2 regions of the Bacillus sp. FSL K6-6540 genome follow, and region 2 is predicted to be linked to the other one. Evidence: a T-box and tRNA genes for the amino acid it is inferred to sense, from the RefSeq annotation. Region 2 holds a T-box; the other holds one or more tRNA genes.

Region 1 (9,338 bases), on a different contig from region 2:
AAGGGCCATCGCTCAACGGATAAAAGCTACCCTGGGGATAACAGGCTTATCTCCCCCAAGAGTCCACATCGACGGGGAGGTTTGGCACCTCGATGTCGGCTCATCGCATCCTGGGGCTGAAGTAGGTCCCAAGGGTTGGGCTGTTCGCCCATTAAAGCGGTACGCGAGCTGGGTTCAGAACGTCGTGAGACAGTTCGGTCCCTATCTGTCGTGGGCGTAGGAAATTTGAGAGGAGCTGTCCTTAGTACGAGAGGACCGGGATGGACGTACCGCTGGTGCACCAGTTGTTCCGCCAGGAGCATGGCTGGGTAGCTACGTACGGACGGGATAAGCGCTGAAAGCATCTAAGCGTGAAGCCCCCCTCAAGATGAGATTTCCCAATTAGTAAGACCCCTTGAAGACGACGAGGTAGATAGGTTGGAGGTGGAAGTGCAGCAATGCATGGAGCTGACCAATACTAATCGGTCGAGGGCTTATCCAAAAAACACCCCAAAAAGTGAAGCAAAGCTTTGAAGCAGATGCCGAATACTTTTCGGGGACCCCGATACCACATCGGGTGAATGCTACGGAGTCTAATGTGCTGCAAATTCGTTTCGTATCTAGTTTTCAGGTGATCAATCACTTGAATTGAATATTGTTCCCTGATAGCTCAGTTGGTAGAGCACTCGACTGTTAATCGAGTTGTCACAGGTTCGAGTCCTGTTCGGGGAGCCATTTATGGAGAGGTGTCCGAGTTGGCCGAAGGAGCACGATTGGAAATCGTGTAGGCGCCAAAAGCGTCTCGAGGGTTCGAATCCCTCTCTCTCCGCCACTATTATTTTAAGCAAGGCCCGTTGGTCAAGGGGTTAAGACACCTCCCTTTCACGGAGGTAACAGGGGTTCGAATCCCCTACGGGTCACCACTTTCTTTAAAAAACACTTGCTTCTTATATCAGATTTTGGTATGATAAAAGTCGCTTTGTTACGGAGGCTTAGCTCAGCTGGGAGAGCATCTGCCTTACAAGCAGAGGGTCGGGGGTTCGATCCCCTCAGCCTCCACCATGATTTTTCACCATTGCAGCAACCCTTTTAATGACGCGGGGTGGAGCAGTTCGGTAGCTCGTCGGGCTCATAACCCGAAGGTCGTAGGTTCAAATCCTGCCCCCGCAACCAATTTATATCGCAATAGCGATAGTGCCTCGTGGAACTGTGGTGTAGAGGCCTAACATGCCTGCCTGTCACGCAGGAGATCGCGGGTTCGAATCCCGTCAGTTCCGCCATTTTTACAAGTTTCATAGATGACTTTGGGATGAGATGCGTATCCGATATGGGATTCGTCAAAGTCCGAAATGAGCTCTATGGCTCGGTAGCTCAGTCGGTAGAGCAGAGGACTGAAAATCCTCGTGTCGGCGGTTCGATTCCGTCCCGAGCCACCATGTACCTTTTATAATTTTATACGCCGGTGTAGCTCAATTGGTAGAGCAACTGACTTGTAATCAGTAGGTTGGGGGTTCAAGTCCTCTCGCCGGCACCATTCTGGAGGATTAGTGAAGTGGCTAAACACGGCAGACTGTAAATCTGCTCTCTTCGAGTTCGGTGGTTCGAATCCATCATCCTCCACCAGTTTTTAGGGGCATAGTTTAAAGGTAGAACAGCGGTCTCCAAAACCGTTAGTGTGGGTTCAATTCCTGCTGCCCCTGCCAATCGAATCAATTTATAGTACAATATGGCGGTCGTGGCGAAGTGGTTAACGCACCGGATTGTGGCTCCGGCACTCGGGGGTTCAATTCCCCTCGATCGCCCCATATTACAAAATCATATTGGGGATTAGCCAAGCGGTAAGGCAACGGACTTTGACTCCGTCATGCATAGGTTCGAATCCTATATCCCCAGCCATTGATTTTATGTTTGCGGACGTGGCTCAGCGGTAGAGCATCGCCTTGCCAAGGCGAGGGTCGCGGGTTCGATTCCCGTCGTCCGCTCCATTTTTATTTCTGGCGCCATAGCCAAGTGGTAAGGCACAGCTCTGCAAAAGCTTTATCCCCAGTTCGAATCTGGGTGGCGCCTCCATAACAAACATATGTGCCCTTAGCTCAGCTGGATAGAGCGTTTGACTACGAATCAAAAGGTCAGGAGTTCGAATCTCTTAGGGCACGCCATTGTGTAAGCCGGTGTGGCGGAATTGGCAGACGCGCGCGACTCAAAATCGTGAGGGAAACCGTGGGGGTTCGAGTCCCTTCACCGGCATCAATCAAAAGGAATGTAGACGATCAACGTCTGCATTCCTTTTTTTGTTGTCTCTCCATCGATGCATCCACACGACAAGTCCACTCCCAATCGCAGCTGCTGAAGTCGTTCTCCTGTAGATCGATGTTCCTTCAATAAGTGATACGGTAACAAGAGTGTGTTCGTTCACGGATGTAACGCAAAAACTGCAGACCAGTGCAGGGGTTGGACGTAGGTCTATAGGAAGCCCCGCCTTAGGTCTAGGTCCAAAAACCGTCCACAGGCCGTTTTAGTCAAACTCGAAATTACCTAGAATAGAGTCATAAGGTTGAACAAATGAAACAACGATCAAACAACAGAAAGGCGGTGTATAAATGAGGAATTCAAAAGGCAATGGAATGAGTATCCTGTTGATTGGTTTAGGGATCTTGGTTCTTCTGGGAGTATTCGGTCCTCTGCTTGGATGGTTGTTCAGTCTTCTAATTCCGATACTGATGGTTGCTTTGGGATATTACGGAATTCGAAGAGGCAATACCTTGATGGGATGGATCATTCTCGGTATCGGGATCATCTGGTTGATGGGTAAACTGTCTTGGCTGATCGGTCCGATCCTTGGTGTCATCTTAATCATCTACGGAGTGTCCCGATTGAAGAATGGAAGACCCCGTTATTGATAAGGAACCACTACATTATATAACCTGCATAAACAACAGATCAGATCATGATAGATGAGGAGGGCTAAGCCGATATGAGTGTTTTCCGGCGGATAAGAGACATAACCGTAGCAACATTGAATGAAAAGCTCGAGCAGAGCCAGGATCCGGTTCGATTGATTGACCAGTTCCTACATTCAACCAGACAGGACATTGCTGAGGCCGAGAAGCTGCAGCAGCAATGCCAAGTACATTCCAGACAGCTGAAACAGCAGGTGGATCAAGCGGAAACCATGCGATTTAAACGCGAAGAGCAGGCACTGCTTGCCTTGAAGGCCGGCGAAGAGCATCTTGCCAAGCTGGCATTGCAGGAGAAGCTGATTTATGAGGAAAAGATTGAACAGTATCAAGGCCTGTTATCCTCAAGCCTGGAGTCGTTGAAAGAAATCGAGGAGCAGCTCGGTGAGCTGCGGATGGAATATCAGACGGTCTACAGCAAACGCCAGTATTATGTTGCCCGAGTGGAAACCCTTCGTCTTCAGCAAAAAATGAATGAACGTACGGGGTCCTATGGCGGGGGGCATGATGTACCGAAGATGTTCAATCGCCTCGAGGACCGTATCAGCGACTGGGAACTGGAAGCCAGAAGCCTTCGCGATTTACGCCGCATGGGGCAGGAATACATGGATCAGGCTGGAGAATCCGTCTCCACGGTATTGGAAAAGGAACTTGCCCGCTTGAAGCAAAAGCTGAATAACAGCGGAAAGGAGTAACCATGACAAGATTGTACCGTTCCACCCGAGACAAGATGTTCACAGGGTTGATCGGCGGTATATCCGATCATTTCGGAGTCGAATCTACCCTACTTAGAATCATATTTGTAGTCAGTATCTTTTTCACAGGCGGTACAACGCTGTTGATCTATCTGATTGCAACCCTCGTCGTTCCTAAAGAGCCGTATTATCACGATCCGTACGGACCGCAAGGAAGACATGGCGGCGGATACCGTTACAACGACCATCCGGGCCCGGGGCCAGGCTACAACAGCTACAATGATGCTTATGGACGTCATCAAGGCTATCCTAACCCTAATGAGCATGGAAGCTTTGGTCCCAAATATGACCGTCCCAACGGCACAAGAACGAACGCGTCCACCGATTCCGATCTGGATGCGATGATGAAGGATATTGAAAGAAAAGCCATGCAAAAAGAAATCGAAGAATTGAAGAAAAAACTTTCGAACTATGAGAAGGGAGATAAATAACATGGGAGTATTTAAAAGAATTAAGGATATGACGAAAGCATCGGTGAACGAGCTGCTGGATAAAGTGGAGGATCCGATCGTAATGCTGAACCAGTACCTGCGCGACATGGAGGCAGAAATTCATGAAGCAGAGGTAACGGTCGCGAAGCAAATGGCAAATGAGCGTCGCATGAAGCAGCGCGTCGATGAGGCTGTGAAGATGGCGGCACAACGTGAAGCTCAGGCGGAATTGGCTCTGAAAAACGGTCAAGAAGAAGTGGCTCGCAAGCTGCTTGAAGAAAAGATCTATTTCGATCAAAAAGAAACCGAGTACGTGGAACTGCACCTGCAATCCGAGGCTCAAGCGAAAGAGCTTGTTGCTCAGCTGCATGAAATGAAAGACGAGTTCTACAAAATGCGCAACAAGCGCAATGAGCTTGTAGCTCGCGCTCAAATGGCGAAAGCGAAGAAGCAAATGTCTCAAGTGAGCAGCCTGCATACCATTGAAAGCGGCAGTGCTTCGATGGGCTTCCACCGCATGGAAGAAAAAATCATGCAAATGGAAGCTGAAGCTGATGTGCTTCGCGCACCATACCGCCCTAACAACGCAGCATACACAAGTCCAGTGGATGCTGAGAAGCAACTGAAGGTGGATGAGCAGCTGCAAGCGTTGAAAAACAAAATGGGGAAATCCTCGAAATCCGAGTAATTCCTCAGCAAGTCAGCAAAATAAGAACAAAGCGTATTCGAATACCGTGTTCATATGATATGCTATACGAATGAGATTGTCGTATAGTACAGGCAAAGCCATACAGTGGGGAACATCTCACTGATATGGCTTTTCCGAGCTTATATCTTGGTCATCAAGGAGGTGCGACATGGACAGAAACCGCTGGATAGCAGTAGGTTTAATCAGCTTGGGTTTTATTATGCTTTTCGGCCGATGGTTTGGTTTCTTCACCATTGTCGCCCTATTGCTCATCTTCGCGGGCGTCCTTCAGATCAGGCAAGGCCATGTGAAGAAGGGGTACATTCTGCTCGGCGTCGGAGCCGTGCTGCTGCTGCTCGAGCATCTTATGTTGATTATTGGCGTCAGTTTGATATCGCTGGGTATTTTCTACGGCAAGTCCAAACGGGCCCATACCACGACCAGATATATTCAGAAGCAGAACTTTATGTCCAACTTTGACTGGGACCGTGCACCCTGGGTGATGCGCAGCTTGAGCGTGTGGCATGTGCTCGGGGAAGCGGATGTGGATCTGTCCCTGGCGCTTCCCGAGGAACGCCAAACGGTGCTCATGTTCCACGGAATGCTCGGTGATATCGATCTGATGATCCCGGACTATTACGGGGTGGAGATCGAAGCATTCATCTTGTTCGGATCGATTCATATGGACGACCGGAAGGAAACCGGCATATTGAACCGAGTGAAATATCAATCGCCCAATTATGAGACCAGCGAATATAAAGTGAAATTTATCGTTTCTTATTTAGGCGGAGATTTGAATATAAGAATGACATAATAAACGTATTGTTTTGTGTAAACCATTCAGGAGGGTTGCCCCGTGGAAACGGAAAAGAAAGCAAATATCATTACCCGAAGTATGCGTGAGGGGACCCTTCTGGGATTGGTTGTCATGCTCGTTGTCCTTTATTTATTATATACATATGGTTATCTTCAACCGTTTGAGACGTGGAAGAACCGGATCGAGGCAGGCATAACCCTGGTATTGCTGCCGATCGGGCTGGGAGCGATTTATGGCTTCTTCCAGGGATACCGGGTAAAACGGCGGGTCGATCTCGTTAGGGAAACACTCGTGAACTGGGAAAAAGGGAGTCTGACGGACGTCATGCCGGACATCGGCGAAGACGAAGTGGGCCGGCTTGGAGAACAGCTGGTGAAGATCAGCAAGCGCTGGGAGGATCAGGTGTCTTCCCTGCAGCGGTTATCCACGAACAATGCCCAGCTAGCCGAGCAGGCCAGGGTTACGGCGATCGTGGAAGAGAGACAGCGTCTGGCGCGCGAGCTCCATGATGCGGTTTCTCAGCAGCTGTTTGCCATCTCGATGACGGCAACAGCTGTGGGCAGGACGCTGGATAAGGATTTTGACAAAGCGCAGCGCCAGGTGGCTCTGATTGAGGAAATGTCGGCTGTGGCACAGTCCGAGATGAGGGCGCTACTCCTTCATCTGCGGCCGGTATATCTCGAAGGAAAAGCACTGGAACAGGGGCTGCGGGATTTGATCACGGAATTGCGGATCAAAGTGCCTATGGAAATTACGTTTGAGATGGACGATGACATACATTTGCTTAAAGGGATTGAAAATCATCTGTTCCGCATTATTCAGGAGGCCATGTCGAATACGCTTCGGCACTCGAAGGCGGAAAAAATGGACATCCGGATTCATCGCAGGCAGAACACCGTTCGGGTAATGCTGCGAGATGACGGGGTCGGGTTCGAACTGGACGACAAGAAACAGACTTCCTACGGTCTTTCGACCATGCAGGAACGGGTGACGGAAATCGGCGGCTCGTTACAATTCATCACGGCCCCGGGTAAAGGGACGCGGATTGAGATTATCGTGCCGCTCATAAACGAAGAACGCAAACGGGGGGATGGAGATGGAAGCACCGATTAAGGTACTGCTGGTGGATGATCATGAGATGGTGCGGATCGGCTTGGCTGCCGTGCTTGGCACAGAAGACGGCATTGAGGTGGTAGGCGAAGCGGGCAGCGGCGAGGAAGGCATACGCCTGGCGCAGGAATATCATCCTGACGTGGTGCTGATGGATCTGGTCATGGATGGGATGGACGGCATTGAGACCACGCGGGAGCTGATGAAGCAATTTCCGAATCTTAAGGTGATCGTACTGACCAGCTATCTGGACGATGAGAAGATGTATCCGGTCATTGAAGCAGGCGCATTCAGTTATCTGCTGAAGACCTCCCGGGCTTCCGAGGTCGCCGATGCTATACGTGCCGCCGCACGGGGCCAGTCGGTTCTGGAGTCCCAGGTCGCTTCGAAGATGATGAATCGTTTCCGCCATCCGCAAAATGAAGCGCCCGCGCATAATGACCTGACGGACCGGGAGATGGAAGTGCTGCGATTGCTGGCACAGGGCAAATCCAATCAGGACATTGCCGATGATTTGATTATAGGCATCAAAACCGTGAAGTTTCACGTGACTAATATTTTGGGCAAGCTGGGGGTAGAGGATCGGACCCAAGCTGCCATCTACGCTTATAAAAATGGGCTGGCTGAGTAAGGAGTGCCGGCTCTTTTTTTATGCTTATGAACGTGAAATAAACAGTTTTGAGATGCTGAGCGCGGTTCTAAACAGATCCGTGATGCGACGCGTCGGGTATCAACATATCCATGTAAACAATGATAGGCAGGCTTAAAGACTCCCCAATCGGGAGGCTTTTTTTATTTATTTAAGGGGAAGAGAGATTTTTAAAACGGTAATAGCAGGATCATTTTATATGGCGATGTATAAATCTGCAGTGAGGCGGCCATCCTTTTACTAGATTGATAGATTCGTACGAGGAGGCGTGGCTGACGATGCGGAAGATACGTTTACAGCTGATTGTGATGATGTTGTTGCTGTGCGGGGCAGCAGGGATGATGGCGGGTTTTGCGGGAACAACGGAACGCAATGGGGAGGAATCGGTTCCGCAAACGGCAGAGGCGTCAGCTTGGAAGGGAACGGCGAATGGAGCATCAGAAGCAGGGACTACAGCCGAAAGCAATATGGAGCTTCTTACAGCCCTTGGACAGGAACATATGGATCCTTCCGCGCTCCTCACGGTAAAAATTCAAGGCGAAATGATAAATTCGATTTCTAAGGATCAAGCTAAGACAGCAGCCGAAGAATTGGCTCGCGCAATAGGGCTTTCCGGCATTACCTCAAACGAGCTTCAAGGAAATGACGTTTTCCAAGCGGAAGGCGATCGATCGGGCGTCTCCGTGAATTTGGATTGGGCCCTCACGAAGCAAGGCCATAGTTATGTCAGAGTCATGCTTGTCGGAGAGGCGGCAGCGCATGCCCGGGAAATGGTGAGCCTTCAGGAGCATGTTCAAGAACGGATGGAGCAAGCAGGCATACCGAATACGTGGAATGCGTCCATTCAAGGATATGCAACGAAGTCAGGCGGCGTGGATGGAACGATGGCCCAAGTAGAAAAGGCTATAGCCCGAAAGCTTCCGCTTCGTTCCGTTGAGGATTATGCGGATGTTACAACGATCAGCCGATCCTATGAGGCGCCTTCGCTGGGGACTTTTGTGAAGAGCGGCGACACGCCGATTCATATGCAGATCGCGGTGCATGAAGATTCGGTGAAGAAAAGAAGTAGAATAACGATCGGATTTCCCGTCATTACAATAGAATATTGAAAATAATATCTGAAACTCCGATGAAAAAATACGGAATGAGATAGCATACTTGAAATGAATATGCTAAAATGTCATCACATCGAGTTAAGTGCCGATGCATAAAAATACACTATAATTCATAGAAAGAATGAGGAGCCATGGCTGAAAATCAAAATCTAGATACAATGAAGACACCGGGAGCTGTATTTTTCATCTTTGGAGCGACTGGTGATTTGGCAAGACGTAAGTTGTTTCCGGCGATCTACAGTCTTTATCGTGAAGGAAAACTGGATGAGGATTTTGCTGTAATCGGCGTGGCGCGGCGTCCGCGCACCCAAGAGGAGTTTCGGGAGGACGTGTATCGTTCGATTCAGGAATTCTGCCGATATAGTTCGGAACAGGATAGTGAATGGAATGCATTTGCACAGCATTTTGAATATAAATCTTTAGATATCAACAATATTGACGGTTTCCGTGAGCTCCGCGAACAAACGGAGCAATTGGAAACGAAATTTAATATACCGGGCAACCGCTTGTTCTATCTCGCGCTTGCACCGGAATTGTTCGGCAGCGTATCGTTCAACCTGATGAAGGGCGGCATGCTTGACGGAGAGGGCTGGAACCGTCTTGTGATCGAGAAGCCGTTCGGCTACGATCTGGAGTCCGCTGCCAAGCTGAACGAAGAGATCCGTAAAGTGTTCAAGGAAGAGGAGATCTATCGGATCGACCATTACCTCGGGAAGGAAATGGTGCAGAACATCGAGGTTATCCGTTTTGCGAATGCTTTCTTCGAGCCTCTGTGGAACAATAAGCATATTGCCAACATCCAAATTACGCTTGGTGAAACGGTTGGCGTCGAGGAGC
Region 2 (9,338 bases):
TCAGCAATTTGGCTACGGCTTAATCCAGTATAAAGCACAGGCAACAGATTCAGCGTACGCGGCAGCAGAGCAAGCGGTGAAAAAAGCGGAACAAACAAAAGCACAAATCGATATCGACAAAGCGCGAGAACTCGTCAGCCAGCTGCCGGGCTCCGACGCCAAAACTGCCCTGCAAAAAAGACTAAATAAAGTACAGTCTTACAGAAATGTAAAAGATGCGAAAGACAAAGTCGCAAAGGCAGAAAAATATAAAACACAGCAAACTGTTGATACAGCACAAACTGCCATCAACAAGCTGCCAAACGGAACAGACAAAAAGAACCTTCAAAAACGCTTAGACCAAGTAAAACGCTACATCGCGTCAAAGCAAGCGAAAGACAAAGTTGCGAAAGCGGAAAAAAGCAAAAAGAAAACAGATGTGGACAGCGCACAATCAGCAATTGGCAAGCTGCCTGCAAGTTCAGAAAAAACGTCCCTGCAGAAACGCCTTAACAAAGTGAAGAGCACCAATTTGAACACGGCACAGCAATCCGTATCTGCGGCTGAAAAGAAATCAACTGATGCAAATGCGGCAAAAGCACAATCAGCCGTCAATCAGCTTCAAGCAGGCAAGGACAAAACGGCATTGCAAAAACGGTTAGACAAAGTGAAGAAAAAGGTGGCGGCGGCTGAAGCAAAAAAAGTGGAAACTGCAAAGGCAAAAGTGAAGAAAGCGGAAAAAGACAAAACAAAGAAATCAAAGACATCCGCTCAGTCTGCAGTGAATCAATTAAAAGCATCCCATGAAAAAACAAAGCTGCAAAAACGGATGAACGCCGTCAAACCGAAAAAGTAACCAAAAACCTTTAAGACTTGCATTCCAAGTCTTAAAGGTTTTTTACATTCTAAGAACATCACACACAACCTTTTTCCCATCCATTGTACAGGCTTTTCATACTATTGCTATACAGCCATGAACAGCATAAAATGAACGTTATTACAGTTATCACCACATATGGCGGGATTGTGACTGGGCAGGCAGGCAAGACCCAATGATGCAAAGGGAGTATTAATGCCTAAAAAGCAGGGCATTTTAACTCTTCTTTTCGTGTTGGGCTCATAACGGCGCCTTGGACAACCCCCTATTCTCATGCTCCGTCGTCGACGCGGGCATTTTTGTCATTTTCAGCCGGTATTTCTCACTTTTTTCATTTTGATTGTCAACTTTTCATTTGATACGATGAACAAGCCGACTTTTCTTCAGCAAAGGAGGTTTTGATTGCTTGCATAAAGAGATTGCAAAAGAATTACTGCTGCTCGCAGGAGGAAAAAACAATATTATCAGCATCAGCCATTGTACGACCCGTCTTCGTTTTGATGTAAAAGACGAGACGAAAATTGATATACATGCCATTGAGAACCTGCAAGGTGTGCAGGGCACCTTTTTCCGCTATGGGCTTTTCCAGATTATCTTCGGAGCAGGCGTCGTCAACAAAATATATAAAGAAGTCGTTCATGTATGGGAGACCGCGCCTTCTGAAGAGCCTGTCCACCAGAAAAAAGCCAGCCGGAAGCTGAACCCTGCCGCAGCTTTTGCGAAAACACTGTCCGATATTTTTGTGCCGATTATTCCGGCAATAACAGCAAGCGGCCTGCTCATGGGGCTGATCGGCATGATTAAGGTGTTTCATTGGTTCGCTGCCGGCAGCCCATGGATTAAAATGCTCGACCTCGTGTCCAGCACAGCCTTTATTTTACTGCCGATTTTAGTTGGATTCAGTGCTGCACGGCAATTTGGCAGCAACCCATACCTAGGGGCAGTGATTGCAGGGCTTTTGACGCATCCTGATCTGCTGGACCCGTCTATGCTCGGCAGCAAAACCCCGTCTTCCTTAGACATATGGGGGCTTCATATCCCAATGATGGGCTATCAGGGTTCCATGATACCGATTCTTCTTTCCGTTTTTGTCATGAGCAAAATTGAGAAGCTATTAAAATCGATTGTGCCGAAGTCGCTTGATGTCGTGATCATTCCCTTTATTACGGTCATGGTGACAGGATGCCTTGCGCTGATTGTGATGAATCCCGCCGCGTCCATCATCGGCCAGATCATGACACAATCGATCGTCTATATTTATGATCACGCCGGCATTGCCGCCGGAGCTCTTTTCGGCGGCATCTACTCCACCATCGTCCTATCTGGATTGCATCATAGCTTTTATGCAATTGAGGCAACGCTGCTTGCTAATCCGCATGTCGGTGTCAACTTTTTAGTGCCGATATGGTCGATGGCGAATGTGGCCCAAGGCGGAGCGGGGCTTGCGGTATTCCTCAAAACGAAACAATCAAGCCTGAAGAAAATTGCGCTCCCCGCTTCTCTGACCGCGTTTTTAGGCATTGTTGAGCCGATTGTATTCGGGGTAAATCTCAAATTGATCCGTCCCTTTATCGGAGCAGCCATCGGCGGTGCTATTGGCGGAGCATACGTGGTTGCGGTACAAGTTGTGGCAAATTCATACGGACTGACAGGCATTCCGATGATTTCAATCGTGCTGCCGTTTGGCGCCGCTAATTTTGTTCATTATATGATCGGTTTCTTGATCGCAGCCGTCTCTGCTTTTATAGCTACATTGTTTCTCGGGTTTAAAGAAGAGACAGAATAACTGGATTTATTCGTTTTCATTCATAAAACGGGGGATGAAAGGACAAAAAAGCTATGAAAATTAAAAGAATCTTAAATCATAATGCTATCGTCGTAAAGGATCAAAATGAAGAGAAGATTCTCTTAGGTGCAGGAATTGCGTTTAACAAAAAGAAGAATGATATTGTCGATCCGTCAAAAATAGAAAAAACCTTTATCAGAAAAGATACACCTGACTATAAGCAGTTCGAAGAGATTTTAGAAACATTGCCTGAAGACCACATTCAGATTTCTGAGCAAATTATCTCTCATGCCGAAAAAGAGCTGAATATCAAAATCAACGAGCGCATTCATGTCGCTTTTTCAGACCATCTTTCCTTTGCGATTGAACGCCTGAGCAATGGGATGGTTATCAAAAATCCGCTGCTGAATGAAATCAAAGTCCTTTATCCAAAGGAGTTCCAGATCGGCTTATGGGCCAGAACACTGATTAAAGATAAACTGGGGATTCACATTCCTGATGATGAAATCGGCAATATCGCCATGCATATCCACACAGCAAGAAACAATGCCGGCGATATGACACAAACGCTTGATATTACAACAATGATCCGTGATATTATCGAGATTATCGAAATTCAATTGTCTATTAATATCGTTGAAGATACCATCTCTTATGAACGGCTTGTGACCCATCTCCGCTTTGCCATTCAGCATATCAAAGCAGGCGAATCCATTTACGAGCTGGACGCAGAAATGATCGACATCATTAAAGAGAAGTTTAAGGATGCCTTCCTGTGTGCCCTAAGCATCGGCACCTTTGTGAAGAAGGAGTACGGCTTTGAGTTTCCTGAAAAAGAATTATGCTACATCGCCATGCATATTCAGCGGTTCTACCAACGGTCAGTCGCACGCTGAGACAAAAAAAAACGCTTTTGATCATCTCAAAAGCGTTTTTTTATCTAATTTATTGGTTGATCGCCGGATTCCCAATCGTATTCCACTTCGTATAGGACATGTAATGGAAATACTCATCGCGATACGGATGTTTTGTATTGGAGTTCCAAGGCTTTTCTCCGCCGCAGAAGTGCACGATTGCCGGGTTTTCTCTCGTTTCATTATATTGCTTCCGCCCTAACAGAGTCGATGGGGTTTTCAGCTTTAACATGATATAGGTTTGAGCGTTCCAGCGCGGATGAAGTTCATACCACTGATCATACAAGATCGCATTCAGTGCATCTTGGTCATGCAGCACAAGAAAGTCTTCGTCTGGGTGTTCATTGATAAAGTTGATGACTTTTTCTGTGATGTTTTGCTTTCTCCAAGACTCAAAATCAATAATCATGATACCTGAGTTAAAATACTTCCCTGTATCAGTGACGTTCATTTCTTTCAGGCGTTCATGCTGCCCCGCATCCTCAACAGCGGCTACGGTGTATGGCGCAATGTCTAAGTCCCATAGCTTAGAAATATCCTCTAGGACAAGCGCATCACAATCGATGTAAATCATTCGTTTGATGTTTTCATCCTTAATTAAGTCGGGAATCGAAATGCGGTAATACGCGGCTTTTGTAATATGGCTGCTCTCAACCGCATGTTCATACATGTTGGTATCCACTTCTAAAAACTCAATAGGCACTCCGAATTTCAAAGTGGTTTCTTCCAGTCTTTTTTTGTTATCAGGCTTAATTCCGCCATCAATGACGTATAATTTTACCTCTCTCTCCTGATCCATGTTAGTCAATAAAGAAACGAACATCCCACCTAAATGACGAGCATAATTATCATCTGCGCATGATACGATATGCATGATTTCATCTTTCCTCAATGGTATTCATCTCCCTTTTTGTTGTACAAGTTACATACCCTTTTTCAAAAAAATAAACACGTTCTCCGACATTTTTTTAAACAGAATGTGTGATACAACAAAAAAGGTGTCATTTTTTGAAGATGCGATAAAGCCAATAAAGAATGAAAAAGCTTGCGATTGTGATGGCTTCAGCCGAGACGATATACCACGGCCATGGCCCGAGAACATCTAAGAGAGAGGAACCGCCCGGTTTTTTCGTCAAATACATATAATTCGCGCCAAGCCAGCGATCAATCAGAAAAATACAGACGCCGTACACATTAACAAGCAGGACTGTCACCCATAACGAGCGCTGGCCCATTCTGTAGGTGCCAATCACAGCCATCAGCAGACAGGATAAAAACACAGACCCGTGAGAAATAAAAAAGAGGATATATCGGATATGCGGAAATGAAAACATTCCGAGGTCAGGAGTGGCAAGAGCCTGAATCGAACTGCCGATGCCGACAAAAAACAAAAACACAAACAGCTTTCTGCTTTTTGTCACTAACATAATAGCTGACAAATACACCGACAGGTCACTAAGCTGGAGAGGCAATGAAGTGCGCACCGACCACCTGCCCGTGGCGACCATCCATATTTGATAGCCGATTTGCGAACCAAGCAAAAGAAACACAAACAGAGAACGTAAAAACCGGCTGGCCCTCGGCTGCTTGACCCCCTCTTGGAACAAAAACAACAGAATGGCCAAAAGGGCGATAATCGCTAACGTCACTACATGCTCTGTCGAAAACAGATGAAACGGATCATGCTTATAGACGGATTGAACATATTTTTGCAAAACTGCACCCCCGTTTGCGGGTTTTTGTTTATTTTGGCGTTGTTTGGGCTTTTTTTATTCACCGATATATGGGCTTGAAGTTCACATCAGAGTCTGTTACAATTCGTTTCATAGCTAATGATTCTGATAATTTAAGGCAGGCCTAAAAAATGGAACGTTCACATCAACATCAGCAGCTTCGGAAGGAAGAACACGATACACTTTCTAAGCTCAAACAAATGCCCGTCGAGTCACTCAACCTAGAAGCCATTTCGATCGCTACGAATCTGTATCGGTCTGCACAAAGGCTCCGTGTCAAAATGGAGACTGAGGTTCTTTCTTCCTATAACCTTTCTTGGACCGCTTTCTCCATTCTTTATGATCTATGGGTATGGGGAGCGCTCGAAACGAGAAAAATCGCTGAGCTGTCAGGGATATCTACAGCTACAGCAAGCAACGTGATCAAAACGCTCGAAAAAAAGAATTTTTGCCGTAAAAGCATCGACACAAGAGATCGGCGACTCGTGTTTGTCTCTATCACCGATTCCGGCAAACAAGCGATCGAAGAACTCTACCCGGAGTTTCACAAAGGGGAAACAGAGCTCATTGCGGGAATGACGAAGGACGAACAGAAAATATTGACAGGGCTGCTTAGAAAGGTAGCTGACAATCTTCATACAACATAAGCTTTGACGGGAATCCAGTAGCGGTTTGTCTCCCTGTTTCAGAGAGCCGGCGGAAGGTGCGAGCCGGCACACAGCAAACGTGAATTACCTCCCCGAGCTTTCTTTGTGAACCTTAAAAGTAGCAAAGAACGGGAAACCGTTATTCGAATGAGCGGAAGACAATGTCTTCAACCAGGGTGGTACCGCGTGCATTGAGCCACGTCCCTTATTGGGATGGGCTCTTTTTTGTGTTTGTAAAAAAGGAGGAAAAATGATGAGAACATTTGAGCAGCTCACAGCGTCACAGCAAAAAGAGGTAGAAAGACAGCTTCAGCTATACATGACAGGCGCCCACGAAGTCATACCGCCGGAGGAATTAAAGGCAAAGCTCGTGAAATCAATTTCCACGGGCACGCCGCTTAAAATTAAGCTCGGATTAGATCCGTCTGCACCGGATGTACATTTGGGCCATACGGTTGTGTTAAATAAGCTTCGCCAATTTCAAGAAAACGGCCACATTGTCCAGCTGTTAATTGGGGATTTCACAGGAAAAATTGGTGATCCGACCGGAAAATCGGCAGCCAGAAAGCAACTGACTGATGAAGAAGTTCAGCACAATGCCAAAACCTACTTTGAGCAATTCGGAAAAGTGCTTGATCCAGAAAAAGTCGAGCTTCACTATAACTCAAAATGGCTGAAAACATTGAATCTGGAAGATGTCATTGAATTAGCAGGGAAAATAACGGTAGCCCGCCTGATGGAGCGCGACGACTTTGAAGAACGCATCGCCATGCAAAAACCAATCTCACTGCATGAATTCTTTTACCCATTGATGCAGGGATATGATTCTGTCGTTCTCGAAAGTGATATTGAATTAGGCGGAACGGATCAGCATTTCAATGTCCTCATGGGACGGCATTTCCAAGAACGATACAACAAAGAAAAACAAGTCGTCATCCTGATGCCGCTCTTGGAAGGCTTGGATGGCGTCGAGAAAATGTCGAAGTCGAAACACAACTACATTGGCATTAACGAACATCCAAACGACATGTACGGAAAAACGATGTCACTGCCCGACAGCCTGATGAAAAAATACATCCATTTGGCTACAGACTTAGAGCTTGAAGAGAAAAAACAGCTCGTGAAAGACTTAGAAACCGGCGCCGTTCATCCGCGTGATGCCAAAATGCTTTTAGCCAAAACAATCGTCCGAATGTATCACGGAGAGAAAGCAGCAGAAGCTGCCGAACACTCGTTTAAAACAGTCTTTCAGGAAAACAGCCTGCCGGAAGATATACCGGCCGTAAACTGGAAAGGCGAAAAAACGATAGCGATGATTGATCTGCTCGTCAAGCTAAAGCTCCTCTCTTCGAAGAGCGAGGCGCGCCGCATGATTCAAAACGGAGGTGTACGCATCGACGGAGAGAAAGTAACAGATGTTCACGCCAAAGCAGAGATAAGAGAGAATATGATCATCCAAGTCGGCAAACGCAAGTTTTTAAAGCTCCAATAATCTGATATTCCGAAACGCTTATGACCCTTCATTCATAAGCGTTTTTTTGCAGGTATAAAGCACTGTCTTTTCAAAAACGCTCTCCATCTTGCAGGAAACTCCTTTAGCATCCCGAAATATTCTCCAACCATACATTTAGGGGAGGTTTATTTTTGATGAAAAAGCTTTTGACTGTCATGACGATGGCTGTTTTAACTGCCGGCACACTGCTCTTGCCGGCACAGAGTGTCACCCCTGCCGCGCACGCTTTACAAATATCAAATAGCGAGCGCGAGCTTCCATTCAAAGCAAAGCATGCGTACTCTACCATTTCTCAGCTAAGTGAAGCAATCGGCCCCAGAATAGCCGGAACTGCAGCTGAAAAAAAGAGTGCCCTATTGATCGCCTCATCCTTGAGAAAATTAAAGCTTGATGTGAAGGTTCAACGATTCAACATTCCTGACCGGCTTGAGGGTACACTGTCTTCAGCAGGACGCGATATTCTTCTCCAAGCGGCGTCGGGCTCAGCTCCGACTGAGGAACAAGAGCTGACGGCCCCGCTTTACAATGCGGGATTGGGCTATCAAAAGGACTTTACCGCTGACGCCAAGGGCAAAATCGCCTTGATTTCCAGAGGAGACCTGACTTATTACGAGAAAGCCAAAAATGCCGAAGCCGCCGGAGCGAAAGCTGTCATCATTTATAACAACAAAGAAAGCCTCGTGCCTATGACGCCAAACCTGTCGGGAAATAAAGTCGGCATTCCGGTCGTCGGCATTAAGAAAGAAGACGGCGAAGCACTTACCCAGCAAAAAGAAGCCACCTTAAAACTAAAAGCATTCACAAACCAAACCTCTCAGAACATCATCGGAATTAAAAAACCAAAGAACATCAAACATCCAGACATTGTGTACGTGACGGCCCATTACGACAGTGTTCCTTTTTCACCCGGAGCAAATGACAACGGCTCAGGAACCTCTGTTATGCTGGAGATGGCGCGTGTCTTAAAAAGCGTTCCATCTGATAAAGAAATCCGCTTTATCGCTTTCGGCGCCGAAGAGCTCGGCCTGCTCGGCTCCTCTCACTATGTAGATCATCTATCGGAAAAAGAGCTGAAACGAAGCGAAGTGAACTTCAACTTAGATATGGTAGGCACAAGCTGGGAAAAAGCGTCTGAGTTGTATGTCAACACATTGGACGGCCAATCTAACTATGTTTGGGAATCCAGCCATACGGCTGCTGAAAAAATTGGGTTTGACAGCCTGTCTCTGACACAGGGAGGATCATCTGATCATGTGCCATTCCACGAAGCCGGCATTGATTCCGCCAACTTTATTTGGGGAGACCCGGAAACAGAAGAAGTTGAGCCGTGGTATCATACCCCTGAAGACTCGATTGAACATATCAGCAAAGAACGCCTCCAGCAAGCAGGCGATCTTGTGACAGCCGCTGTCTATGAGGCTGTGAAAAAAGAGAAGAAACCGAAAACCATTAAGAAACAAATGAAGGCCAAAGCAACTGACATTTTTGAAGATATCAAATAAAAAAAGACGGCACTTGGGTGCCGTCTTTTTTAATCCACTTCTTTCTTAATCCCCAGCATTTTCTCATCTAGGTAATGGGCAATCTCCGCGGCTTCCTTCAGCTCATCTGTTAATTGCTTAGGAACGTCATTGTTCAATTTATAGTAAATTTTATGTTCAAGGCTCGCCCAGAAATCCATCGCGATTGTCCGGATTTGAATTTCTGCTTTGACGTATTCCACACGGTTCGTTAAATTCACAGGCATCTCAATGATTAAATGCAGGCTTCGATAGCCATTCGGTTTGGGTGTCTGGATATAATCTTTTACCTTTACGATTCTCAAATCTTCATGCTGCTTCAACACATTCACGACATTATAAATGTCAGAAATAAAGGAACAGATGATG

Evidence for each region. A T-box is a leader RNA that pairs with one kind of tRNA and senses whether it is charged. The one in region 2 lies ahead of tyrS (tyrosine--tRNA ligase), so its partner is inferred to be a tRNA-Tyr.
Region 1: it has a tRNA-Tyr gene. The T-box ahead of tyrS (tyrosine--tRNA ligase) is inferred to sense a tRNA for this amino acid. The anticodon was not compared.

What each region holds. Positions count from the first base shown of each region.
Region 1 is NZ_JBBOXH010000001.1:6,242,777-6,252,114, reverse strand. Features, by position in the region: rRNA gene MHH82_RS28185 (23S ribosomal RNA) at 1-481, shown strand, start outside; tRNA gene MHH82_RS28180 (tRNA-Asn) at 639-714, shown strand; tRNA gene MHH82_RS28175 (tRNA-Ser) at 720-811, shown strand; tRNA gene MHH82_RS28170 (tRNA-Glu) at 828-902, shown strand; tRNA gene MHH82_RS28165 (tRNA-Val) at 966-1,041, shown strand; tRNA gene MHH82_RS28160 (tRNA-Met) at 1,076-1,152, shown strand; tRNA gene MHH82_RS28155 (tRNA-Asp) at 1,183-1,259, shown strand; tRNA gene MHH82_RS28150 (tRNA-Phe) at 1,340-1,415, shown strand; tRNA gene MHH82_RS28145 (tRNA-Thr) at 1,438-1,513, shown strand; tRNA gene MHH82_RS28140 (tRNA-Tyr) at 1,518-1,602, shown strand; tRNA gene MHH82_RS28135 (tRNA-Trp) at 1,609-1,682, shown strand; tRNA gene MHH82_RS28130 (tRNA-His) at 1,709-1,784, shown strand; tRNA gene MHH82_RS28125 (tRNA-Gln) at 1,801-1,875, shown strand; tRNA gene MHH82_RS28120 (tRNA-Gly) at 1,890-1,964, shown strand; tRNA gene MHH82_RS28115 (tRNA-Cys) at 1,976-2,049, shown strand; tRNA gene MHH82_RS28110 (tRNA-Arg) at 2,062-2,138, shown strand; tRNA gene MHH82_RS28105 (tRNA-Leu) at 2,147-2,226, shown strand; gene MHH82_RS28100 (hypothetical protein) at 2,580-2,879, shown strand; gene MHH82_RS28095 (PspA/IM30 family protein) at 2,954-3,631, shown strand; gene MHH82_RS28090 (PspC domain-containing protein) at 3,634-4,122, shown strand; gene MHH82_RS28085 (PspA/IM30 family protein) at 4,124-4,810, shown strand; gene liaF (cell wall-active antibiotics response protein LiaF) at 4,980-5,624, shown strand; gene MHH82_RS28075 (sensor histidine kinase) at 5,667-6,740, shown strand; gene MHH82_RS28070 (response regulator) at 6,718-7,368, shown strand; gene MHH82_RS28065 (YwmB family TATA-box binding protein) at 7,665-8,495, shown strand; gene zwf (glucose-6-phosphate dehydrogenase) at 8,633-9,338, shown strand, end outside.
Region 2 is NZ_JBBOXH010000002.1:597,863-607,200, forward strand. Features, by position in the region: gene epr (minor protease Epr) at 1-835, shown strand, start outside; gene sacX (SacY negative regulator SacX) at 1,263-2,642, shown strand; gene sacY (transcription antiterminator SacY) at 2,696-3,538, shown strand; gene MHH82_RS35455 (glycosyltransferase family 8 protein) at 3,588-4,448, opposite strand; gene MHH82_RS35460 (YwaF family protein) at 4,558-5,271, opposite strand; gene ywaE (tyrZ transcriptional regulator YwaE) at 5,421-5,936, shown strand; T-box leader at 5,931-6,145, shown strand; gene tyrS (tyrosine--tRNA ligase) at 6,187-7,428, shown strand; gene ywaD (aminopeptidase YwaD) at 7,584-8,951, shown strand; gene ywaC (GTP pyrophosphokinase YwaC) at 8,981-9,338, opposite strand, start outside.